DNA from 3 places in the Fictibacillus iocasae genome. Region 3 is predicted to be linked to each of the others. Evidence: riboswitches for the same ligand, from Rfam matches in the RefSeq annotation. Region 3 holds a riboswitch; each other region holds the start of a gene.
The links. Region 3 has a riboswitch for cyclic di-GMP ahead of ACFQPF_RS08550 (GGDEF domain-containing protein). Riboswitches for the same ligand answer to the same signal wherever they lie in the genome.
Positions count from the first base shown of each region.

Region 1: another riboswitch for cyclic di-GMP. It lies ahead of ACFQPF_RS15690 (B-box zinc finger protein); the one in region 3 lies ahead of ACFQPF_RS08550 (GGDEF domain-containing protein).
Region 2: another riboswitch for cyclic di-GMP. It lies ahead of ACFQPF_RS07115 (hypothetical protein); the one in region 3 lies ahead of ACFQPF_RS08550 (GGDEF domain-containing protein).

Region 1 is NZ_JBHTCP010000049.1:126,228-133,272, reverse strand. It holds gene ACFQPF_RS15710 (S8 family serine peptidase) at 1-2,171, opposite strand, end outside; gene ACFQPF_RS15705 (D-glucuronyl C5-epimerase family protein) at 2,521-3,519, shown strand; gene ACFQPF_RS15700 (TcaA NTF2-like domain-containing protein) at 3,561-4,139, opposite strand; gene ACFQPF_RS15695 (D-glucuronyl C5-epimerase family protein) at 4,365-5,366, shown strand; cyclic di-GMP riboswitch class I at 5,572-5,657, shown strand; gene ACFQPF_RS15690 (B-box zinc finger protein) at 5,761-6,195, shown strand; gene ACFQPF_RS15685 (Ig-like domain-containing protein) at 6,233-7,045, shown strand, end outside.
Region 2 is NZ_JBHTCP010000013.1:85,512-92,556, reverse strand. It holds gene ACFQPF_RS07125 (polysaccharide deacetylase family protein) at 1-804, shown strand, start outside; gene ACFQPF_RS07120 (S8 family peptidase) at 857-2,023, opposite strand; gene ACFQPF_RS07115 (hypothetical protein) at 2,419-3,192, opposite strand; cyclic di-GMP riboswitch class I at 3,227-3,319, opposite strand; gene ACFQPF_RS07110 (M36 family metallopeptidase) at 3,681-5,150, shown strand; gene galU (UTP--glucose-1-phosphate uridylyltransferase GalU) at 5,350-6,255, shown strand; gene ACFQPF_RS07100 (hypothetical protein) at 6,782-7,045, shown strand, end outside.
Region 3 is NZ_JBHTCP010000014.1:41,214-48,258, forward strand. It holds gene ACFQPF_RS08540 (YhjD family protein) at 1-63, shown strand, start outside; gene ACFQPF_RS08545 (serine/threonine protein kinase) at 170-838, shown strand; cyclic di-GMP riboswitch class I at 901-988, shown strand; gene ACFQPF_RS08550 (GGDEF domain-containing protein) at 1,099-2,031, shown strand; gene addB (helicase-exonuclease AddAB subunit AddB) at 2,269-5,763, shown strand; gene addA (helicase-exonuclease AddAB subunit AddA) at 5,769-7,045, shown strand, end outside.

The sequences.
Region 1 (7,045 bases), on a different contig from region 3:
CCTGGAATATCGTTATCAAATTGACTAAAATCTTCTTTACTAAACTGAAGAGTTTTATATGCATTAATTATTTTCCCCGTTTTAAAGTAGCCTTCAAGATCTGGGAGAGTTTCTCCTGAATTTTCAATTGCCATGATTAGTTCTTCAGGATATAAATTAGGAAACTTTCCTAACAATAATGCTGCAAGTCCAGTGACATGTGGAGTGGCCATAGATGTACCACTTAAATAATCATAAGCGTTTTCATAATCAGCTTGTTCAGGATAGATAAGATTAATTTTTGCTTTATCCCCATTTAAAGGCGAAATTAAATCTACGTAAGGTGCTCCTCCAACTTTAAAAGTCATATTCTCATATATTGACTGACTAGTACCATAAACTGATCTGGCAGAGTCTTCTCCAATGACTTCCAACCCTAATACTTCATTCACAAAAGAGGTAGTTTCTTGATTCCATAATATGTCTTGTCCAGAAAGAACAAGAGATTTGCCTGAACTTAAAAATTGTGTCAAGTTTACTAAATCCCAATCTGTTAGTGCTGTTATTTCAGGATTACCGGCGCCAAATCCATCACCTGTCATCCAAATAACGATATCATAATCATTTAATGTAACTAAGTCAGGACCACTTGACATCGGATCAACCTCAATTTTTGTAACTTTATCTGAGTGGTTTGATAAAAGTTGAGAATATACATTTGAATAATCAGGAAAGTCATTATTAACTGACTCATCATCATCAACAAGGAGTATCTTCTGAGCTGTGTCTACATTTAAAAAATCTAAAGCTTGGTTAAAAGCTTCTTGTCTTTCAGCATTATCTGTAAAATTTTCAAATCCAAATCCATTAAAGATTGCCTTGAAATTGTCACCTACAATTTGTGCAGCTGCACCGTATGCATATTTTCTAGGAAAAGTACTTAAAATATCTACACCTGGCGCAGCAACATCTACAGAATTATATCCATAATTAGAAAAACCGGCCAGTTGACCATTGTTATCAATTGCAGCTACAGACAGAATATTTGAACAGTCATAATTAGATGGATAATGTTCATAAAAGTCGTTATCTACTCCATCGTTTCCAGCTGCGGCTACAAACAACATTCCCGAATTTTCGATTGCTTCTTTTAAAAAGACGTCATATGCACCTCCGCCCCAGCTATTGTTAGATATTTTCACGCCCATTTTTGTTGCATATTCTACTGCTTGAATAGCACCTTCCGTTGATCCTCCATCAGGACCAAGAAACTTTAATGACATTATTTCTACATTAGGAGCAATTCCCGTAATACCAATTCCATTGTTAATAGAGCCTGCAATTGTACCAGCTACATGGGTGCCATGTTCATCTCCGTCATGTTTGTCAAATACGGTATTATCGTAATGATAGAAATCAAACCCATTAATATCATCTATATATCCGTTATTATCATCATCTTTTCCGTTTAGTTGTTCTTTACTATTTCTCCATATAACATCTTTTAAGTCGTCATGATTAATATCTATACCTGTATCTATAACAGCAACGACATTTTTTTGTAAATTTTCACCTTGAAGATAGTTGACAGTTTCGGGAAGGTTTATATCAATATCTTCTGTACCGGAGTTTTCTTTTATCACTTGTCCCGTATTGTTAAGACCCCATAGCTGATCAAACAATGGATCATTAAAATTTGACTGATAGTACTTAAAATTAGGTTGTACAGAAGCTATTTTAGGATCTTTGGCTAATTTTTTTGCTACTATATTTGCATCTTGTCCACTTGGTAGTTTAACTACATCAGCTTTAATCGATTTTAATTTCGTCTTAAGCTTTAAATTATTCGTCTTATAGAATGATTCTGAAGAAACACCGGATTTCATTTTAATAATAATTTCGTCTTTTATATACATTTCTTTATTTTTATTAGCACCTCTGGTTTTAGCGAGGAGTCTTTGATCTTGAGTACTAGTATCGCGAGGAGACCTATTCACAATTTCCTTTCCTTGTTCGTCATTTGACTTAGCCCACTTACTTTTTTTTATTTTAGCTTGGCCGCTTTGTTGCTGGGCAGTTGGCTTAACAGAACTTTTGGTTTCCTGTGCAAACGTGATACTTGGTAACAGGGTGGATACTGTAAGCAGGCCAGCCATAGTTAGTGAAAATAACCTATTTTTTGTGTTTTGCAAATTTATCTCTCCTTCTTTTTAGGTAAAAAGACTTAGTCTTTTCCAAAGATTATATCGGTAGAAATTTTTGGAATTTAAATAGTAAATAAAAATTCAATGATATTACATATGGCTGGAAGAAAACTAACTATTCCATGACTAGGCTTAAGTTCATCAAACTTAGATCGTAATACTAGGAACATTTAATGTAAGGATGTATTTACACCGTTAATTAATATTTATTCTTTTTATACTGAAATCAATATTAGAAACTTAAAATAGCTTTAAATTTAACCGATATAAATTATACTCAGCCCAACTGAAAAAGGATCGGAAATCGAACGTGCAATTTCCAGATAGGAGAGAGAAAGTGAAACATGTAATGAAATGGGCGGTGTCTGTGTTGACGGTATTCATGGTTACCGTTGCGGCAGCTGCGCCTGGTTATGCGGCGGGGCATTCTGCGTTGGTCAAAAAGTCGGTGGCGACGTATAAGAAAAACAATTATGAGTACAAGCATAAACTTGCTCAGTATACGCCTCAGGGTGATTATTTCAACCTTAGCGGGAAGATTTTTCAAATGTCGCGTATTAAAATGGATGCAAAAGGCATTCCGATGGTGAAGTATTATGACAAATACCAGTACAATCCAGTGACGATCGCACAAATGGGATTGTCTGAGCATGGGAAGTATGTGAGAACCCAAAAGCCGGGGCACATGACGAGATTCCTGCAATATGCGGATGCACTTGTTGCGTATCAGCAGGAGGAGGGCTCGCTTCGTTACGATTTTTATTACGAGATCAAGCATTTAAAGGCGAAGTTTCAGCCAGGCTGGATTTCTGCGATGGCTCAAGGGCAGGCGCTAAGCGTGTATTCGCGTGCGTATCACTTAACGAAGGATGTTAAATACCTGGAAGCAGGTAAGAAGTGTTTGCAGTTCTTGATGAAAGCGAAGTCCAACGGCGGAACATATACGAACATGCGCTCACTTGGGCCAAGCTACAAGCAATACGGATTCTTCGAGGAATACATCACGACGCCCGATAACTTCACGCTGAACGGCTATGTGTACACATTGTTCGGCCTGTATGACTGGATGAAGCTCGGTGTAAAAGAGGATTACGGCCAGAAAAGAGCGCAGCAGCACTTGGAGCATGGCATCAAAGTATTAAAAGTAATCCTGCCAAAATACGATATCGGCGGCTTCACGTCCTATGACCTAAGCCACCTGACGAGAAAGCAGCAGCCTCACGTCGTGCCGATGTACCACGCTGTCCACCTTTACCAGATTTACGGATTGTACACGATTACGAAAGACAAAACCTTCCTCAGCTACCACAAACGCTGGGCGAAATATGTAGATTAATAGACAAGCCCCGAATCAGCGTCTGATTCGGGGCTTTAATGTTATGGTTTACGGATTTCCGAAATGGTTAATGAATCTTTCTGGGAGCTTAGTTCATACAACCAAATCGTACCGGTCGAGTCTTCGGTCACCTTCAGCTCATACCGGTCATCGCCTGTCTGTTGAAAGTGAGAGTAAGTCAAGGGAAGAACGTTTTCAGACGACAATCCTTTTTTATGCTGTTCTTCCGCATTTTTCTTTTGTGAAATATAAACCTCACTTTGTGGCAGCAGGAATGGCTGGGCTTTGCTGAAGTCTCCAGTGTTAACGGCTTCAGCATAGGCTTTAATGTATTGTTTCACAAATTCATACGCCGTTTTTTCCTCGACGGAGGCAACAGACGCCCCCTCAACATAGGAATCCGCATACACTGTTTCCGTCACGAGATGTTCTGCCTGTTTCTTGGCTTTTTCCAGGCTTTCCAATTTGCCCTGCAGCAGCTGAAACGGAGACATCAGCATGACGAGGGCAACGAGACTGACCGCCAAGGACCGTTTCACCGAGAGTCCAAATAGCAGCCAGGCGAAGATAAATGCGAAAACACATGATAGTACAATGGTTACAGCCCCAAACCTCGTCACATACTCCAACAACTTGATCGTCCTCTCTTGTCCAAACCGAAACTTCCCCCGTTATATCGGGTTATTTCAACAAAAAATGAAATGAAGAAAATGTAAATGATATGTAAATGTAAAGAAAGTTACAATTTTTGTTACATTAGTATAATATTATCATGTGTTGTGGTAATTATTGGTATAGTATGAAAAAGGCAGTTCATCACAATAAGAGCAGGGGGAATAGTTCAATTGAAGGAGTTTTATAAGACAGCCGTTGTGCTAACAATCGCTGCGGTCATGTTATTTTCGATGGCCATTCCGAGCTACGCCGCAGATTATTCTGCACTCGTCAAAAAGTCAGTTGCTACCTACAAGAAGAACAACTACCAATACGCCCACAAACTCGCTCCCTATACCCCGCAAGGCGACTATTTCAATCTCAGCCAAAAAGTTTTCCAAATGTCTCGAATCAAAATGGACGCCCAAGGCATCCCAATGGTGAAGTATTATGACAAGTACCAGTACAACCCGGTTACAATCGCCCAGATGGCACTCTCCGAACACGGCAAGTATGTCAGAACAAAGAATGAAGCAAACAAAGCCCGCTTTCTCAAGTATGCGAATGCTTTAGTGCTATACCAAAAGCCGGACGGATCGCTTCGTTATGATTTCTATTACGAGATCAAGCATCTTCGCGTGAAATACCAGCCTGGTTGGTACTCAGCTATGGCTCAAGGCCAGGCGCTGAGCGTATATTCAAGAGCGTATCACTTAACAAAGGACGTCAAATATTTGGAAACAGGGAAAAAATGCCTCGCGTTCATGACCCGCGCCAAGTCAAGAGGCGGCACATACACGAACCTGCGCGCACTCGGAAAATCGTACAATGAATACGGATTTTTTGAAGAATACATCAGCAACCCAGACAATTACACACTGAACGGATTCGTATACGCCATGTTCGGTCTTTATGACTGGATGAAGCTTGGCGTAAAGGCAGATTACGGCCAAAAGACGGCGCAGTACTATTTGCAGCAAAAAGGACTGATCGCAATCAAGAAAATTTTGCCAAAGTACGACATCGGCGGCTTCACATCCTACGACCTCAGCCATCTCACCATGAAACAGCAGCCGCACGTCGTCCCGATGTACCACGCGATTCACATCTTCCAAATGCACGCCCTATACACGATATCCAACGACAAAACCTACCTCACCTATTACAGACGGTGGGCGGGGTATGTGAAATAAAAGAGATGATGAGAGAAGCTCTAGCTATTGTGTTTGCTGGAGCTTTTCTTTTTTTAATGAACCCATTAATGTTTGGGCTTAGCGTAAACACCTACAATTAGCACAGATCTAAAGGTGGAAAAATAGCCTATATATTTTAGTGTTTACATAGGAAATAGGTTCCATTATACTAAGTGTATAGTAATATTTACCTTTAATTGAATAATTATGAAAAAGGCAAACTTTTCGAAAGGGAAGGACGCAAAGCCGTGAGTCTAAGGCGTTTTACGCTATGATCGTCAGGTTGCCATAGTTCTTAAGTATGCTGTGGCTGTTTAGCCATGGCTTTTTTGTTTGGGAGGTTGATAGAAATAGGAAGTTATTAAAGTAACAAAACAACGAGGGGGAGTCTAAAATGAAATGCTATAAACATTATGAAATGGACGCGGTTTCGACATGTACGGTTTGCGGAAAGGCATTATGTCCAAATTGCAGTGAAAAATTTACCTATCCATCATGCGATTCGTGCGTACTAAACCAAGTAAGCGAACAGAAATCCATATTAATTCGTAATGCCATTATTATGACTGTATTATTTGCCTTTGGATTAACAGAAGGCTTTATGTTAGCTATTGCATTGGCAGGTGTACCGTGGGGATGGAGTGCATTGAATAAGATTACTCCAAATATCTTTCTATTCATGCCATTAATGGGCTGGGTCATCTATTTCTTAATTAAATTAGGATTGTCTATGGTAATTGGAGTATTTGTACTTCCATTTCAGGTAATGAAAATTGTAAAGGGTCTAAAAGAAGCGAAACAACTCGCAGAATACACAAATGCCGCATAACGTTAAACAAAGAATCAGTTAATAACAAGGAGGGTACATGATGTTTAAATTAAACAAAATCGTTATTACACTAACTGCACTTACTTTTCTTCTCATTTCTATCTTCCAAGTTGAAAACGTACAAGCAGCAAATGGAGTCCTAACTTTTGTCTCTGGTTCACTTACTGAACAAGAACAGGAAAAAGAGTTCTTTTTCACAGTGCCAAGTGCAGGGAGGGTATCCATTGACATCACTTCTTATGTAAAATCAACCACCCACTTCAAATTATATGACAGCAACAATGTTAAAGTTTTTGGAGACTACTTTACAAGTTCTTCTTCTACTCCAGGTAAGCATAACGACTGGGTTGATCTTGAGGCAGGGACATACCGCTTGAAGGTTGGAGAATACAATGAATATTTGAAGCATACAGGTGATTTCACACTTCAAGTGTCTTTTTCACAGGCTGGTAATAATGAAGCAGAGCCCAATAATGGTACTGTTGAAGCTCAGCCTCTTTTCTATAACAAATCTGTTACAGGTTTTTTATCTTGGAATGACTCAGTAGATGTTTATAAATTGACTGTTGATAAAGCGGGAAGAGTACATGTGAATTTATCATCATTCGTGGATTCTACTACCACAATTAAAATGACCGATGAAGAAAACGAAAAAGTATTTAGTGATTATTTTAATGGCAGTTCCCTCTCCCCTGCTAAATATAACAATTATGTCGATTTAGAACCGGGGAATTATTACATATCTATCTATAACAATTCAGAATATACTTTAAACACTGGAAAATATCAGCTTACAACAAGCATTAATTATGCTGGAAATAATGATACCGAACCGAACAACGGTACAGTA
Region 2 (7,045 bases), on a different contig from region 3:
ACAAATAAAGGTAAAAATAATGAAGCCCATCAACCAGATTTGTCAAAAGAGCGAGAGCAGGATAAGGGAACGAGCCAAGGTGATGATGAGGATACCGTTACTGAGCGAGCGCTCGTTCAGAAATACAGCAGCATCCAACCACGCCAATGGGGAGAGAACGTCACGGGTGTTAAAACGGCACTGAACACCCAAGAAAAAGTGATCGCGCTCACCCTAGATGCCTGCGGCGGTCCAAACGGAAGCGGCTACGATCAGCTTTTGATCCAATTTCTTCAGCAGCAAAAAATTCCCGCCACGCTGTTTGTAAACAGCCGATGGATCGATGCGAACAAAGAGGCTTTTCTTGCCCTTTCGCGTGATCCGCTGTTTGAAATCGAGAACCACGGCACCGAGCATAAGCCGTTATCGGTGAAAGGCCAGTCGGCATATGGTGTAAAGGGGACAGAAAGTGTCGCAGAGGCTGTACGAGAAGTCATGACAAATGAAAATAAAATCCTGGAACTCACGGGAAAAAAGCCGAAGTATTTCCGCTCGGGAACGGCATATTATGACGAGGTGGCGGTCCAGATCGCAAGTGACCTTGGAGAAACAGCTGTCAACTATAATGTGCTAGGCGATGCAGGCGCGACCTTTACAAGTGAACAAGTCAAGTCAGCACTGCTAGCGGCTCAGCCGGGCTCCATCGCGCTGCTGCACATGAACCAGCCCAAAAGCGGTACCGCACAAGGCATCATTCAAGCCGTGCCGCTGCTCATCGAACAAGGCTTCCGCTTCGTGAAGCTGGAGGATCATAGCTTAAAATAAAAAAAGAGGGGGTCCGGTACGCGAAGTACCGGACCCCCTCTTTTCTATAGACCTATTGAGTGACTGCTTTTGCTGCATTGATGCGTCCGTGTTTGAAAAGTGTACCGGACCCCGTTACTTTATCCGCTGTTCCTTCAAGTGCTGTGCGGATCTGTGTTGCGTTCTTGCCCTGTGATGCGAGCAAGCCTGCTACACCTGCGACAACAGGTGATGCCATGCTTGTTCCGCTCAGGTTCTCGTACTTTCCGCCAGGAACTGTAGAGTAGAGGCTTACCCCAGGTGCCGCTACATCAACCCATGGCCCATAGTTAGAGAAGTAAGCGATCTTGTCGTTTTGATCTGTCGCCGCTACAGCGATCGCTTTATCATAATACGCAGGGTAGCTAGGAAGCGGTGTGCTCTCGTTACCCGCTGCCGCTACAACGACTGAACCTTTGCTTGCCGCATAGTTTACGGCATCTTCCAATGTTTTCGTTCCGACCGCGCCGCCAAGGCTTAAGTTGATGACCTGCGCACCGCTGTCTGCCGCATGACGGATACCTGCCGCTACATCATCAAGCGTTCCGCTGCCGTCCGCGTCAAGTACTCGCTCGGCTAAGATCTGCACGTTGGGCGCAAGGCCAGCCATTCCGACTCCGTTGTTCGTGGATGCTGCTGCAATCCCCGCAACGTGCGTGCCGTGCTTGTTTTCATCCATCGGGTCGTTGTCATCAGTAACAAAATCCTTGCCTTTAATGACCTTTCCGGCAAGATCCGGGTGGTTGTAGTCCACACCTGTATCAACAACGGCGATTTTTACCGTTGAAGAACCGCGTGTCACATCCCAGGCCGCTTCTGCTCCAACCTTTTGAGGAGCATATTGCTTTGTCGAATAATCAGGATCATTCGGCACATAGCTTGCCTTATATGTCACATTCGGTTCCGCGTACTCGACGTTCGGGTTCGCTTCATATTCCTTAACCGCTTCAGCCACGCTTCCATCGGTCACAGTCACAACAGAAAAGGCACTGTATTTTTCTTTAAGGGAATCATCAAGCTTAGAGATAAGTGATGACTTCTCAGTAGAAGAAACACCTTCTTTGTATTTTACGATAATTTCTTTCGGTGCTTCCTTTGAATCGGATTGCTCTGGTATAGAAGCTGCTCCCGCTTGAGTTGGTGCAGCAAGTCCAACCAAAAGTGCTAGAGAAGTATAACCTGCAGCGAAACGTTTTAGCATGACTGATCACTCCTTCTGTTTGATTGCTTTCAAGGTTAACACAATCTCAAAAAGGGAAAAGGGGTTCGATATAAAATTAACAAACCCTTTAAATTATCTTAAAATAACACTAAAGTAACGAAATATTCAGAAAAATAATGTGTGACCTTCGAAACCCGTGTTAAAATTCGACTATAGAAAAAACAGGTTTTGGATAATAGACGAAATTTGGAAACGAGAAAAAAGGTAAGAAATGACTAGTTTAAAACCGATTCACAACGTTGGGGCACAACGTCGGGGTCCGGTACATCTCCATCTCCAACCCCGTTTTAGCACCATTATGGAAAAAAGTACCGGACCCCGAACGTGGATCTGCCACAAAAAAGCTGCCGGCACACTGCGGCAGCTCATTTCTATTATTTAATTACTTCAGCTGGCTTTTCAGCTGGTTCACCAGATTCTTTTTTGTTTAAGTTCGTGATGCTTTCGGCGATGAGCCTTTTAACAGCTGCATACTTTTCATTTCCTGCTTTAGTAATGGATGCATCAAGGGTGACACCTTTTTTCTTAGCGTCGGAAACCAATTTGTTCATCTGGTTTTTCACTTGATACAGCTGGTTATCAAGAGACATCAGCTTGTTTTCAAACTCCTCGAAGCGTGATTCCTCTTCCTCTTCACAGCAGTCCTCTTCCTCGCAATCTTCATCTTCCTCGTGATGATCGCACTCTTCTTCTTCATCCTCTTCCTCGTCATCATCAGAAGATGCTTTCACAGGTTCTGGTGCAGGGTTTGGAACAGGAGTCGGATTGGGAACCGGAACTGGCTCTGTTGGCGGTTCTTCTTTAGGAGGCTCTGTCTTAGGCGGTTCTTCTTTAACAGGCTCTTCTCCATAATACAGCTCGATCTCTTCATTAAGAGACTTAACCTTTGACTCGATTTGAATAAGCTTTTTGTTCAGCTCGCGATATTTATTGGTGTACTGCTTTTTTAGTTCAGCTTTCTTTTTTGCTTCATCCTGCTTCTTTTTTTCGTGGCCTTTTTTCTTGTTGTCTTTCTTTTTCTTCTGTTCTTTCTTTTTTTGCAGCTCGTGCTTCGAACCATTTTCCTTCGCGTACGATCCAGCAGGCGCGCCAAGCATGACAGCGAGTGCAAGAACAGCCGCAGCGAACTTCATCATTTTCTTTTTCATTACCTCATCCTCCTTAAGGATATAAAAATGTGGTAAAGGCAGCTGGCTGGCGTAGGCGATTCTGTGTGTGCCCTTAGCCCCTATAGCTTTGTGCCGCCAGATTTCTCTGGTTTTACCGATATCAATATTTTACAAATAAATAAAAAATATGGAAATAGTACAGGCGACCTATTTCGACAAAAACCGTATACAGGGTTTGTATATTTGATTTTTTCGTATTTTCGGGGTCCGGTACAATCGGGGTCCGGTACCATCTCCATCATTCAACGCCATAAAGCAGCATTTGAAAGAAGAGTACCGGACCCCAGATGTGTACCGGACCCCAGATGTTCCAGATGTTTTATTCCTACAAAATCTATCAAAATAGACCCATTGCATTGAGGCTAGGACAGGCCTTACACTAATTGTATGAAAATTCAAACTTTTAGGAGGCTGTTATTTTGAAAAAGAAGAATCTGATTAAGATGCTTGGCTCGGCTGCGCTTGTGATGACATTGGCTCTCCCAACCTTTAGCGGCGGCACACCAGACTACACACCGAGAACGGTTCAGGCACAGAGCTTTGATGCGAAAGTAAAAGCGGATGAGTACTTAAAGAAGAATGCGGCGCAATACAACCTTAACGCCGATCTTTCTGGTCTTACATATGTCACGACGATTGAAGCGAACGCTGGAACGTACGTCCGTTATCAGCAAACGGTGAAAGACAAACCCGTTTTTACCAATCAAGTGACGGTTACGCTCGATAGAAACGGCAAGGCACTTATGGCGGTCTCTGATTATACGTCTTACTCGAAAGTGGAAGAGCCGAAGCAGAACATCACAAAAAGCGAGGCAGAATCGAAAGCGGCACAGCACCTTAACGCTCAGGCTGGCCGCTGGTCACAGACTGAGAATGTGTTTGGCTATTCTATTGAAAACGGCACCGCGATTCCTGTCTATAAAATAACCCTGCATGCCGATGAGCCGTTCGGGGCTTGGGAAATGTATGTTCATGCAGGCACCGGAAAAGTGCTGAAGAAGAAGGATTTGAACCAAAAAGTGACCGGGTCAGGCCAGGTGTTCTTGCCAAATCCGATTGAATCACAAGGATCTAAAACGGGGCTGACAGACGGCAATGACGCCGATTCAGCAGCCCTCACTGCCCAGCTGAAGCCTGTGTCTCTTCAAGGCTTGAACGGCACCGGAAAGCTCGAGGGCCAATACGTGAACATTTATTCCAAATCGAGAACGACGAGTGCCAGCCATGTGTTCAATTACACACGCAGCGATGACCGGTTCGAGGACGTGATGGTGTACTACCATATCGACACGCTGCAGCGGTATATTCAATCCCTCGGTTTTTCCAACATAAACAACCGCTCGATTAAAGCAAACGTGAACACGTACCGCCAGGACAACTCGTTCTACAGTCCGTCGACAAAAGAGCTGACATTCGGCATAGGCGGAGTGGACGATGCGGAGGATTCAGGCATCATCGCACACGAATACGGCCATTCGATCCAGGACAACCAGGTCCCAGGGTGGGGGAACTCAGCAGAAGGCGGCGCGATGGGTGAAGGATTCGGCGATTTCCTCGGCGCCACATATGAAGATGCCGCCGCGCCTGGTGCGTTCGGAACAGCGTGTGTAGGAGAGTGGGATGCCGCCTCGTATTCTAGCAGCAACCCGCCATGTCTGCGAAGGCTTGATAAAAACAAAGTGTATCCGCGTGATGTTGTGAACCAAGTACATTCGGACGGCGAGATCTGGTCGCAGGGACTGTACGATCTGGCAGGGGCACTCGGCCGTGATACGGCGACAAAGCTCGTGCTTCAGTCACACTGGTCACTGACACCGAACGCGACGTTCAATAACGGAGCAAAAGCGATCAAGCAGGCAGATCAGCTGCTGAACGCCGGTCGAAACGCCACGGCCATTGATTCGATTTTTGCCGCAAGGGGACTGTCAACGAATTAAAAGCACTGTCGGTTTGTCTTTGTCGGGGTCCGGTACCATTCCGCACATAAAGCGGCAGCCATGCCGCTTTTGCGGAATGAGTACCGGACCCCGAAATTAATAAGCCTTTGTTAAATCTCTGTAAAAGTACGTATTTTGACGGCGGTTTTTCGCTACACTGTTGGTAAACGTTGATTACCATCAGGGAGCTGATCGAGAGATGAAGAAGATTCGTAAAGCGATTATTCCGGCTGCAGGTCTTGGCACACGTTTTCTGCCGGCAACTAAAGCGATGCCAAAAGAAATGCTGCCGATCGTGGACAAGCCGACGATCCAATATATCGTAGAAGAAGCAGTCGCCTCAGGAATCGAGGACATCATCATCGTGACTGGAAAGGGCAAGCGGGCGATCGAGGATCATTTTGATCATGCGTTTGAACTGGAGGAGAATCTTTTGAAAAAGGGAAAGGTGAACCTGCTGCAGAAGGTTCAGCAGTCCTCCCAGCTGGCGGAGATTCATTATATCCGGCAAAAGGAGCCCCGCGGCCTTGGTCATGCGATCTGGTGCGCGCGCAAGTTTATCGGTGACGAGCCGTTCGCTGTGCTGCTCGGTGACGATATTGTGCAGGCTGAGCCGCCGTGCCTCGCGCAGCTGATCACGCAATATGAAAAAACGGGCTCGTCCATCATCGGTGTCCAGACGGTACCGGAAGAGCAGGTGAGCCGTTACGGCATCGTTGATCCTGTTCAGACAAAAGGGCCGCTTTATGGCGTGAATAAATTTATCGAGAAACCAGCGCTTGGAGAAGCGCCGTCGAACCTTGCGATTATGGGGCGCTATATTTTGAGCCCGGAAATATTCCGTTACCTTGAAAAGCAGGAAATGGGAGCTGGAGGAGAGATTCAGCTGACCGATGCGATCGAGCAGCTGAATGAATTTCAGCGTGTGTTCGCTTATGAGTTTGAAGGACGCCGGTATGACGTCGGAGAAAAGCTCGGCTTCATTCTGACCACTGTCGAATTTGCGCTCCGCGACCATGACATCCAAGACACGCTCTACCGCGAGCTGCGCCAGCTCGTAGAGGATGCGAAGCACTTAACACCAGAAAGCAAGGAAAGCATCTGACATGATATAAAAATGAAAAGCCCGGTGAAGCTGGAGTTTTGAAAAATTCGCCTCATCGGGCTATTGTTTGGGGTCCGGTACCTTTTCCAACTCCGCCGCACGGCAGCGGGGTTTGGGGAAAGGTGTACCGGACCCCGATTTTTTGTAAATATATGTTTAATGCGATATTTGAGGTGGTAGTATCGTTATGAGGCTATTATCCTATTATTGGATAACGCTGAAACCATTTATTGGCTTGATGCGTACATACATCACGTGAGAGTGAGAAAAGGCACGTGTTGTCCATTCCGCGCGGACATATAGGGCTGGTTGTCTTTTTGTGGTACCGGACCCCGGACCATCTTACTATTTCCTGTAATTTTCCAATTTTTATAGAAATTCCATAGTGATTGCCGTATAGTAAGTAATCGTGAGCCGCGCTGATGGACCATGCACAAGACAGCACGTATACATAATTTTGCGCACAGGCTCGTACTATTCAAGAGTGGATATTTATTGCTTCAAGCACATTTAAGGAGGGCAATACATGCAAACGGAAGTGAACACACCGGCGAAGTCGAGCAAGAAATTTTTGATCATCGCACTGGCGGCAGTCTTGCTGATCGGCGGCGGGGCAGCGGTTTACGCGATGATGATGAACACGCCAAAAAATCAATACTTATTGTCAGAGTTTAAATCGTATGAAGCGATGAGTGAGTCGTTTGACAGCCAGTTTGGCGATTTTACCGATTTGTCTGAAAAGACGCAGAGTGAAGCGAACGAGTCGGATACACGCGTGAACATCGACATG
Region 3 (7,045 bases):
TTGCGAAACAAAGCAGAAACCCTTATTGAGCATTTCTTATTGAAGAAATATCCCTCTACTTAACGATTTGCTTAGGGTGAGAAAAATAATTGGCGACTTTTTGGCTTGACCGTGTATACACTAAGAAAGAAATGGTCTAACAACGGAAAGTGAAAGTCGAGGTCGGATTATGATAGAGAAGCTGCAGGAATTTATTAAGCTTGCAGAAGCACTAGATAAAGAGGCTGTGATTGTCAGTGATGATGAGTTTGATCCAGTCAAAACGATAACGTATCCAAAGCCGTGGATTGTGCTGGGGTGCGGAAATTATGCTGCGGTTTTTGCTCATCCGGATCATATGGATTATGTGGTAAAGATATACGGAAGGGCGAAAGAAGGCATAAAGGACGAGATAGAGGTATACAGCCGCCTAGGCCGACATCGCGGGTATTCCCAATGCTATTATTATGGGGAACGATTTTTAGTGTTAAAGCGAATTTTTGGGACGACTTTATTTGATTGTGTTCATAAAGGGATGAAAATTGAGCCAACGATCATTGATGAGATTGATGCAGCGCTCGATTATGCACGCCAGCGTGGATTGTATCCACACGATGTTCATGGAAAGAACGTCATGATTTCCAATGGACATGGTGTGATCGTCGATGTCTCGGACTTTTTAGTGAAGGAAGACTGTGGAAAATGGAAGGATTTAAAAGCCGCGTATCACAAGTTGTATAGGCATACCCTATACCGTTTTCCTATAAAAATCCCATATAATGTATTAAATGTGGTGAGAATCGGGTACAGGTGGTATAGAAAAATAAGTAAAATTGGTAAAAAAGGTACAAAGAACTAGATAAAAAGTTGGAAATATCCTCCTGTATAGGATATAATCACTATAAATTAATATTATACCTTTGTTTTTCAAGGCAAACCATTTGAAAGAATGGGACGCAAAGCCACGGGTCTAATGCTGAACAACAGCGAAGGCAGCCGGGTTGCCAAAGGGGACGATCGGCTGCATGCTAGAGCTGCTTCCTTTTTGGGGAGCAGTTTTTTTGTGCTGTTTCAGCACGGATACATGTTTGATCAAACAAAGAGATTTGAGGGATTTACATGGCCAGAGAAAAGTATTGGCAAGAGTTGCGGAAAAAGCTGTATACAAAACATGTGGACGCCATCCCTACCATGATCGATCATCATTTGGGCGAACTAAAAACGGCAAAATATTTTAATTTATTTCTCACATCATCACTCACACCGTATGAACATACGGTACAAAAAATGCTTCATGCGAATTGTCGAGGCGTGTTTCTGCCTGAGCGGCGATATAAAGGATTTTTAAAAAAATCAGAGGAAAGTGCCTTTCAATCTGGTATCCAGTTTGTGAAGCATCAGAAAATTCCATACCGTTCATTAGGGTGCTTTACCAAAAGTATTCGAAACGCCGTCCTGCTGGAAGTGAAGAAGGTGCTGTCGGATGAAGAGATGGAAGTCCAGCTCCATGTATTGGAGCGTTGGAACGAGATCAGCCACCATTCTTTAACCGGTTTCTTAAGCGGCTTTTGTTCACAGCAATTCATGGATTTAAAAGAAATCAGCATTCGTGATCCGTTGACTAACTTATATAACCGGCGCTATTTCTATGATTGCCTGGATGATCGGATTAATGAGTCCGCGTGCATGGAACAGCCTCTGACGCTCCTCATGCTCGATGTGAATAATTTTAAATATGTAAACGATGAATTCGGCCATAATAAAGGGGACGAGCTCCTGTGCCATATTGCATGGCTGGCCCAAGAGCAGTCTCTTGATTACGGCTTCCGATTCGGCGGCGACGAGTTTGTCTTCCTGCTTCCAGGAGCAACCGAGCAGGAAGCCTATGAAACAGCTGTCAAGATTGAAAAAAGGTTAAGTAATTGGAAGAAATACGTTTCACTTGCATACGGGGCCATAGAACTTAAGCCAGATGCAGGAGAACGAATCGATGACTACCTTCATTTGGCGGACAAAAGAATGTATGACAGTAAAAAAAGTATAAAAAGATAGAAAAAAATACGTTGTGATAAAGTGTGAAAGCTATCAACGAATGCTATGTTTTTGCAAGGCAATCCTTCATCTTCTCCAAAATGATTTGTACGTTTACTAGAGGTCGCATCTGCTTATTGATGCGGCCTCTTTTAATTTCGTCACTTTCCATTTTTTCCATTCGAACGCATGTTTTGTTCAGAGTAGGAGTATGCGATAATGTAGAGATAAGAAATGGGCGAAAGGATTGTGAGATAAATGAGTTTGCGATTTATGCTGGGACGTTCAGGAACGGGCAAATCAGAGCGGATGATGAATGAAATCATTGAACGCTTAACAGAAGATCCAGCAGGGGAACCGATTATCTATTTAGTGCCTGATCAGATGACGTTTCAATCAGAGTATAAGCTATCCTCTGCACCTGGTATGAACGGAATGATAAGGGCACAAGTCTTCAGCTTCTCCCGTCTGGCATGGAAGGTTCTTGGCGACATGGGCGGCATGACTCGAACGCATATTACCAGTACAGGTATTCATATGATGCTGCGCAAAATCATTGAACATCGCCGTGAAGAGTTAAGGATCTTTAAGAAGTCCTCTGATCAGACAGGGTTTTATGAGTTGCTTGAACTGATGATGACAGAGTTGAAACGTTATTGCATCACTCCTGATGAAGTGAATGGTCATGCTTCTTCGCTTCAGTATTTTGCAGGGAAAGAAAGCACAAAGAATGTACTTCAAGACAAGCTTTCTGACCTTGGACTTATTTACAATGAACTGGAAAACGCTCTTGCGGCAAATTATGTTGACTCAGAAGATTATCTCCGTCTACTTGTTGAAAAGATCCCTCATTCACCCTACATACGAGAGTGCGAGATTTATATTGACGGCTTCCACTCCTTTACTCCGCAAGAAAAAGAAGTGCTTGCGATGCTGATGAAATACGCCAAAAAAGTAACGGTTGCATTGACTGGTGACGTGGAGAGCCATCATGCTGCACCTCATGAACTGGATCTATTCCATATGACATCTTCAACGTTTATCCAGTTAGTCAATATGGCGAAGGAAAATGGTGTCAAAATAGAAGAAAATGTTCTTCTTGCCACTCCTGAAAGATTTAAGTCACCTGCTTTGCTTCATTTAGAGCGCCACTTTGATACCCGCCCTGAAGTTAAATCAATGGATACAGAGGGTTTAAAGCTTTATTCCGCTGTTTCATTGCGGGCAGAGGCAGAAGGAGCAGCTCGAGAAATATTGCGGCTTGTTCGTGATGAAATGTACAGGTTTCGTGATATTTCCATCTCCGTGCGGAACTCTGCTTCTTATCAATCGGTTATTGAAACGGTATTTGAAGAATATGAGATCCCTGTCTTTGTCGATCAGAAAAAGTCGATGCTGCACCATCCTCTAGTGGAGCTGATTCGTTCGGTGCTGGATATCATCAGCAAGAACTGGCGATATGAAGCGGTTTTTCGTGCGGTGAAAACAGATCTTCTTTATCCAGGTGACCGTACAAGAACGGTTAAAGAGCTGAGAAAAGGAATGGATCAGCTGGAAAACTATTGTCTGGCACTCGGCATTCAAGGGAGCCGCTGGACAGATCCTAAACCTTGGAAGTATGTGCGAATCCGCGGCCTTGAAGAAGGAGAAGCAGCAAGGACAGATTCTGACCAGCAAAAGGAAAACGAGCTGAACGAGCTAAGAGAAATCATTGTTGCACCTATTAAACGATTGTCACGTGATTTTAAAACAGGAAAAACGGTCCGAGATTATTGCGCAGCCCTTTTTTATTTTCTGGAAAGAATGGAAATTCCCGCTAAGCTTGACGCGTTGCGCCTGAAAGCGGAGGAAAACGACAGGCTGAAGGAAGCGCGTGAGCATGGACAAGTATGGAATGCTGTGCTGAACCTGCTCGATGAAATGGTGGAAATGACAGGGGATGAAGAAATTCCTCTATCCTTGTGGACAAAAATGCTAGATACAGGTCTAGAGAGCATGAAGTTCTCACTCGTTCCGCCAGCGCTTGATCAAGTGCTCGTCGGAACGGTGGACCGCTCGCGATTTACAGATGTAAAAGTGCATTTCCTGCTGGGTGTAAATGAAGGAGTGCTGCCTGCACGTCCGAAAGAAGGCGGCCTTTTGTCAGAGAGTGACAGGGAAATGCTCGAGCAGAACGGATTGGAGCTGGCACCTTCAAGCAGAAGGCAGCTGCTTGATGAACAGTTTCTTATTTACTTATCGCTCACGAACGCATCTGACAAGCTGTATGTATCCTATCCTCTGGCTGATGAAGAAGGAAAGACACTGCAGCCGTCTATGGTGATAGCCAGATTGCACACTCTTTTCCCTGAAATGAAAGAAAGGCTTTGGAACAATGAGCCGGAGTGGGAGGATGACCTTGAATTTATTCAGCATCCGAGAAAAGCGGTCGCCTATTTGAACGGAAAATTGCGTGAATGGAAACGGGGCTATGGCATGGCGGATGTCTGGTGGTCTGTCTATAACTGGAGTCTTGAGAATAAAGACATCAGGCATTTTGCTTCTACCGTAATGTCGGGACTTTTCTTTAAAAATCAAGAAGAACGGCTTGAACGTTCAATTGCCGAAGAATTATATGGTTCAACCATATCTGCGAGTATTTCAAGAATGGAAATGTTCTCTTCGTGTCCGTTTTCTCAGTTTGCTTCATACGGACTCAAGCTGAAGGAACGGGAAATTTACCGGCTGGAGGCCCCGGATATTGGACAGCTCTTCCATGCGGCGCTTAAGAATATGAACGATTTTTTAGACAGCCGCGGAATGAAGTGGCAGGATCTTTCACAGAATGAAGCTTTTCGTATTGCGGGAGACATGGTGGAGCTGCTCGCGCCTAAACTTCAGCATGAAATACTGCTGAGCTCCAACAGGCTGCTCTATATTAAACGCAAGCTAAAGGATGTTGTTGGAAAAGCCACTTTTATTTTAAGTGAGCATGCCAGAGCGAGCGGCTTTGCCCCGGCAGGACTGGAGCTTGGATTCGGCCGAGGCGGTGAGCTGCCACCGCTGGTGTATGATCTGCCAAACGGAACGAAAATGGAGATCATCGGACGAATTGACAGAGTGGATACAGCGAAATCGAACAGCGGCCTTATGCTGCGTGTTATTGATTATAAATCCAGCTCAACGGGACTTAATTTAAGCGAGGTCTATTATGGCATTGCCCTGCAGATGCTCACGTATTTAGATGTGGCGGTGACACATTCAAGCAGATGGCTTGGAGAGGAAGCTGTTCCGGCAGGCGTGCTGTATTTCCATGTTCACAATCCACTGTTGGCTAACAAAAAATTGATGACATTAGAAGAAATTCAGAAGGAAGCATACAGAAAGTTCAAGATGAAGGGGCTAGTGCTCGCAGAAGAGGAGGCGATCGGCCTCATGGATCATACGATGGATAAGAAATCGGATATTATCCCTGTTGAACTGACACAAAAAGGATTTCATAAGAGAAGCTCTATCGCGACTAAAGAGCAGTTTCATCAATTACGTGGGTTTGTGAAAAAGACGGTTCAGCAAATCGGCACCGAAATTTCAGAAGGGCATATTGCTATCTCTCCTTATGATTTAAAGAACAAGAAGCCTTGCACGTTCTGCTCGTATAAATCGGTCTGCCAGTTTGATGAGTCGTTTGAGGACAATTCATACCGGCAATTGAAAAACGAAAAAGATGACATTATTTTAGAAAGAATTTGTGAAGAAGGAGGAGAGGCGAATTGAAAACGATGACGCCAAAGCCTGAGGGAGTGCTGTGGACCGACGACCAGTGGAAGGCCATTACGGCCAGAGGAGAGAATATCCTTGTGGCTGCTGCGGCTGGGTCAGGCAAAACGGCTGTCCTTGTAGAGCGGATCATTTCCATGATTAAAGACAAGCATGCGGATGTTGACAGGCTGCTGATCGTAACGTTCACGAACGCTGCAGCTGCGGAGATGAGAAAAAGGATCGGCGAAGCACTGGATGAGGAGCTGAAAAGTCACCCTTCATCCTTGCATTTAAGACGCCAGCTTAATCTTTTAAATAAAGCCTCCATTTCAACGCTCCACTCCTTTTGTATCGAAGTGCTGAGAAAGTATTATTTTATGACAGATCTGGATCCTGGCTTTAAAATTGCGGACGAAACCGAGGCAGAGCTTTTGCGTCAGGAAGTCATGGACGACTTGTTTGAAGAAGAATACAGCAAAGGGGAGGAGCATTCGTTTTATACGCTTGTTGACGCGTACAGCTCTGACCGCAACGATCTCGAACTTCAGAAGCTTGTGCTCTCTTTGTATGATTTTTCCCGGAGTCATCCCGATCCGGAAGGCTGGCTTCAAAATATGGCTGCTTTATATGAAACGAATGGGAATGATATCGAAAATCTTCCATGGACGATGGAATTGCTTGATGACATGGCCAGGCAGCTTACGGGATTAAAGATGTATGCGGAAAAAGCGCTTGAAGCGGCGCTGTCGCCTTCAGGGCCGGGGCATTATGTTCCGGCGCTTGAAGGAGATGTGTCTGAAATGGAAAAGCTGCTGGCCGCTTCAAAAACGTGGAACGGGCTGTACGCGGCATTTCAAAAACTCGAATTTGATAAGCTGAAGACAGTTCGGGGATTTGACGGTGACACGGCACTGAAGGACAAAGTGAAGAATATGCGTGACTCTGTGAAAAAGAGAGTGACTAAGATAAAGGAAGATTATTTTGAACGTCATCCTGATTCGTATGTGTTGCATTTAGAGGAAATGGCCCCTGTTGTTAAGGAACTCGCCTCTTTAGTCATCATGTTCGGCGATAGGTACAGTGCTGCGAAGAAAGAGAAAGGTCTCGCTGACTTTGGCGATCTGGAACATTATTGCCTGCAAGTCCTGTCAGCACCCGGCTCAGTAATGGACAAGCCTGTCCCGTCGGATGCCGCGCGGGAATACAGGGACCGGTTCATTGAAGTGCTCGTGGATGAGTATCAGGACACGAATTTTGTTCAAGAATCCATCATCCGCCTTGTTTGCAAGGATGGGGA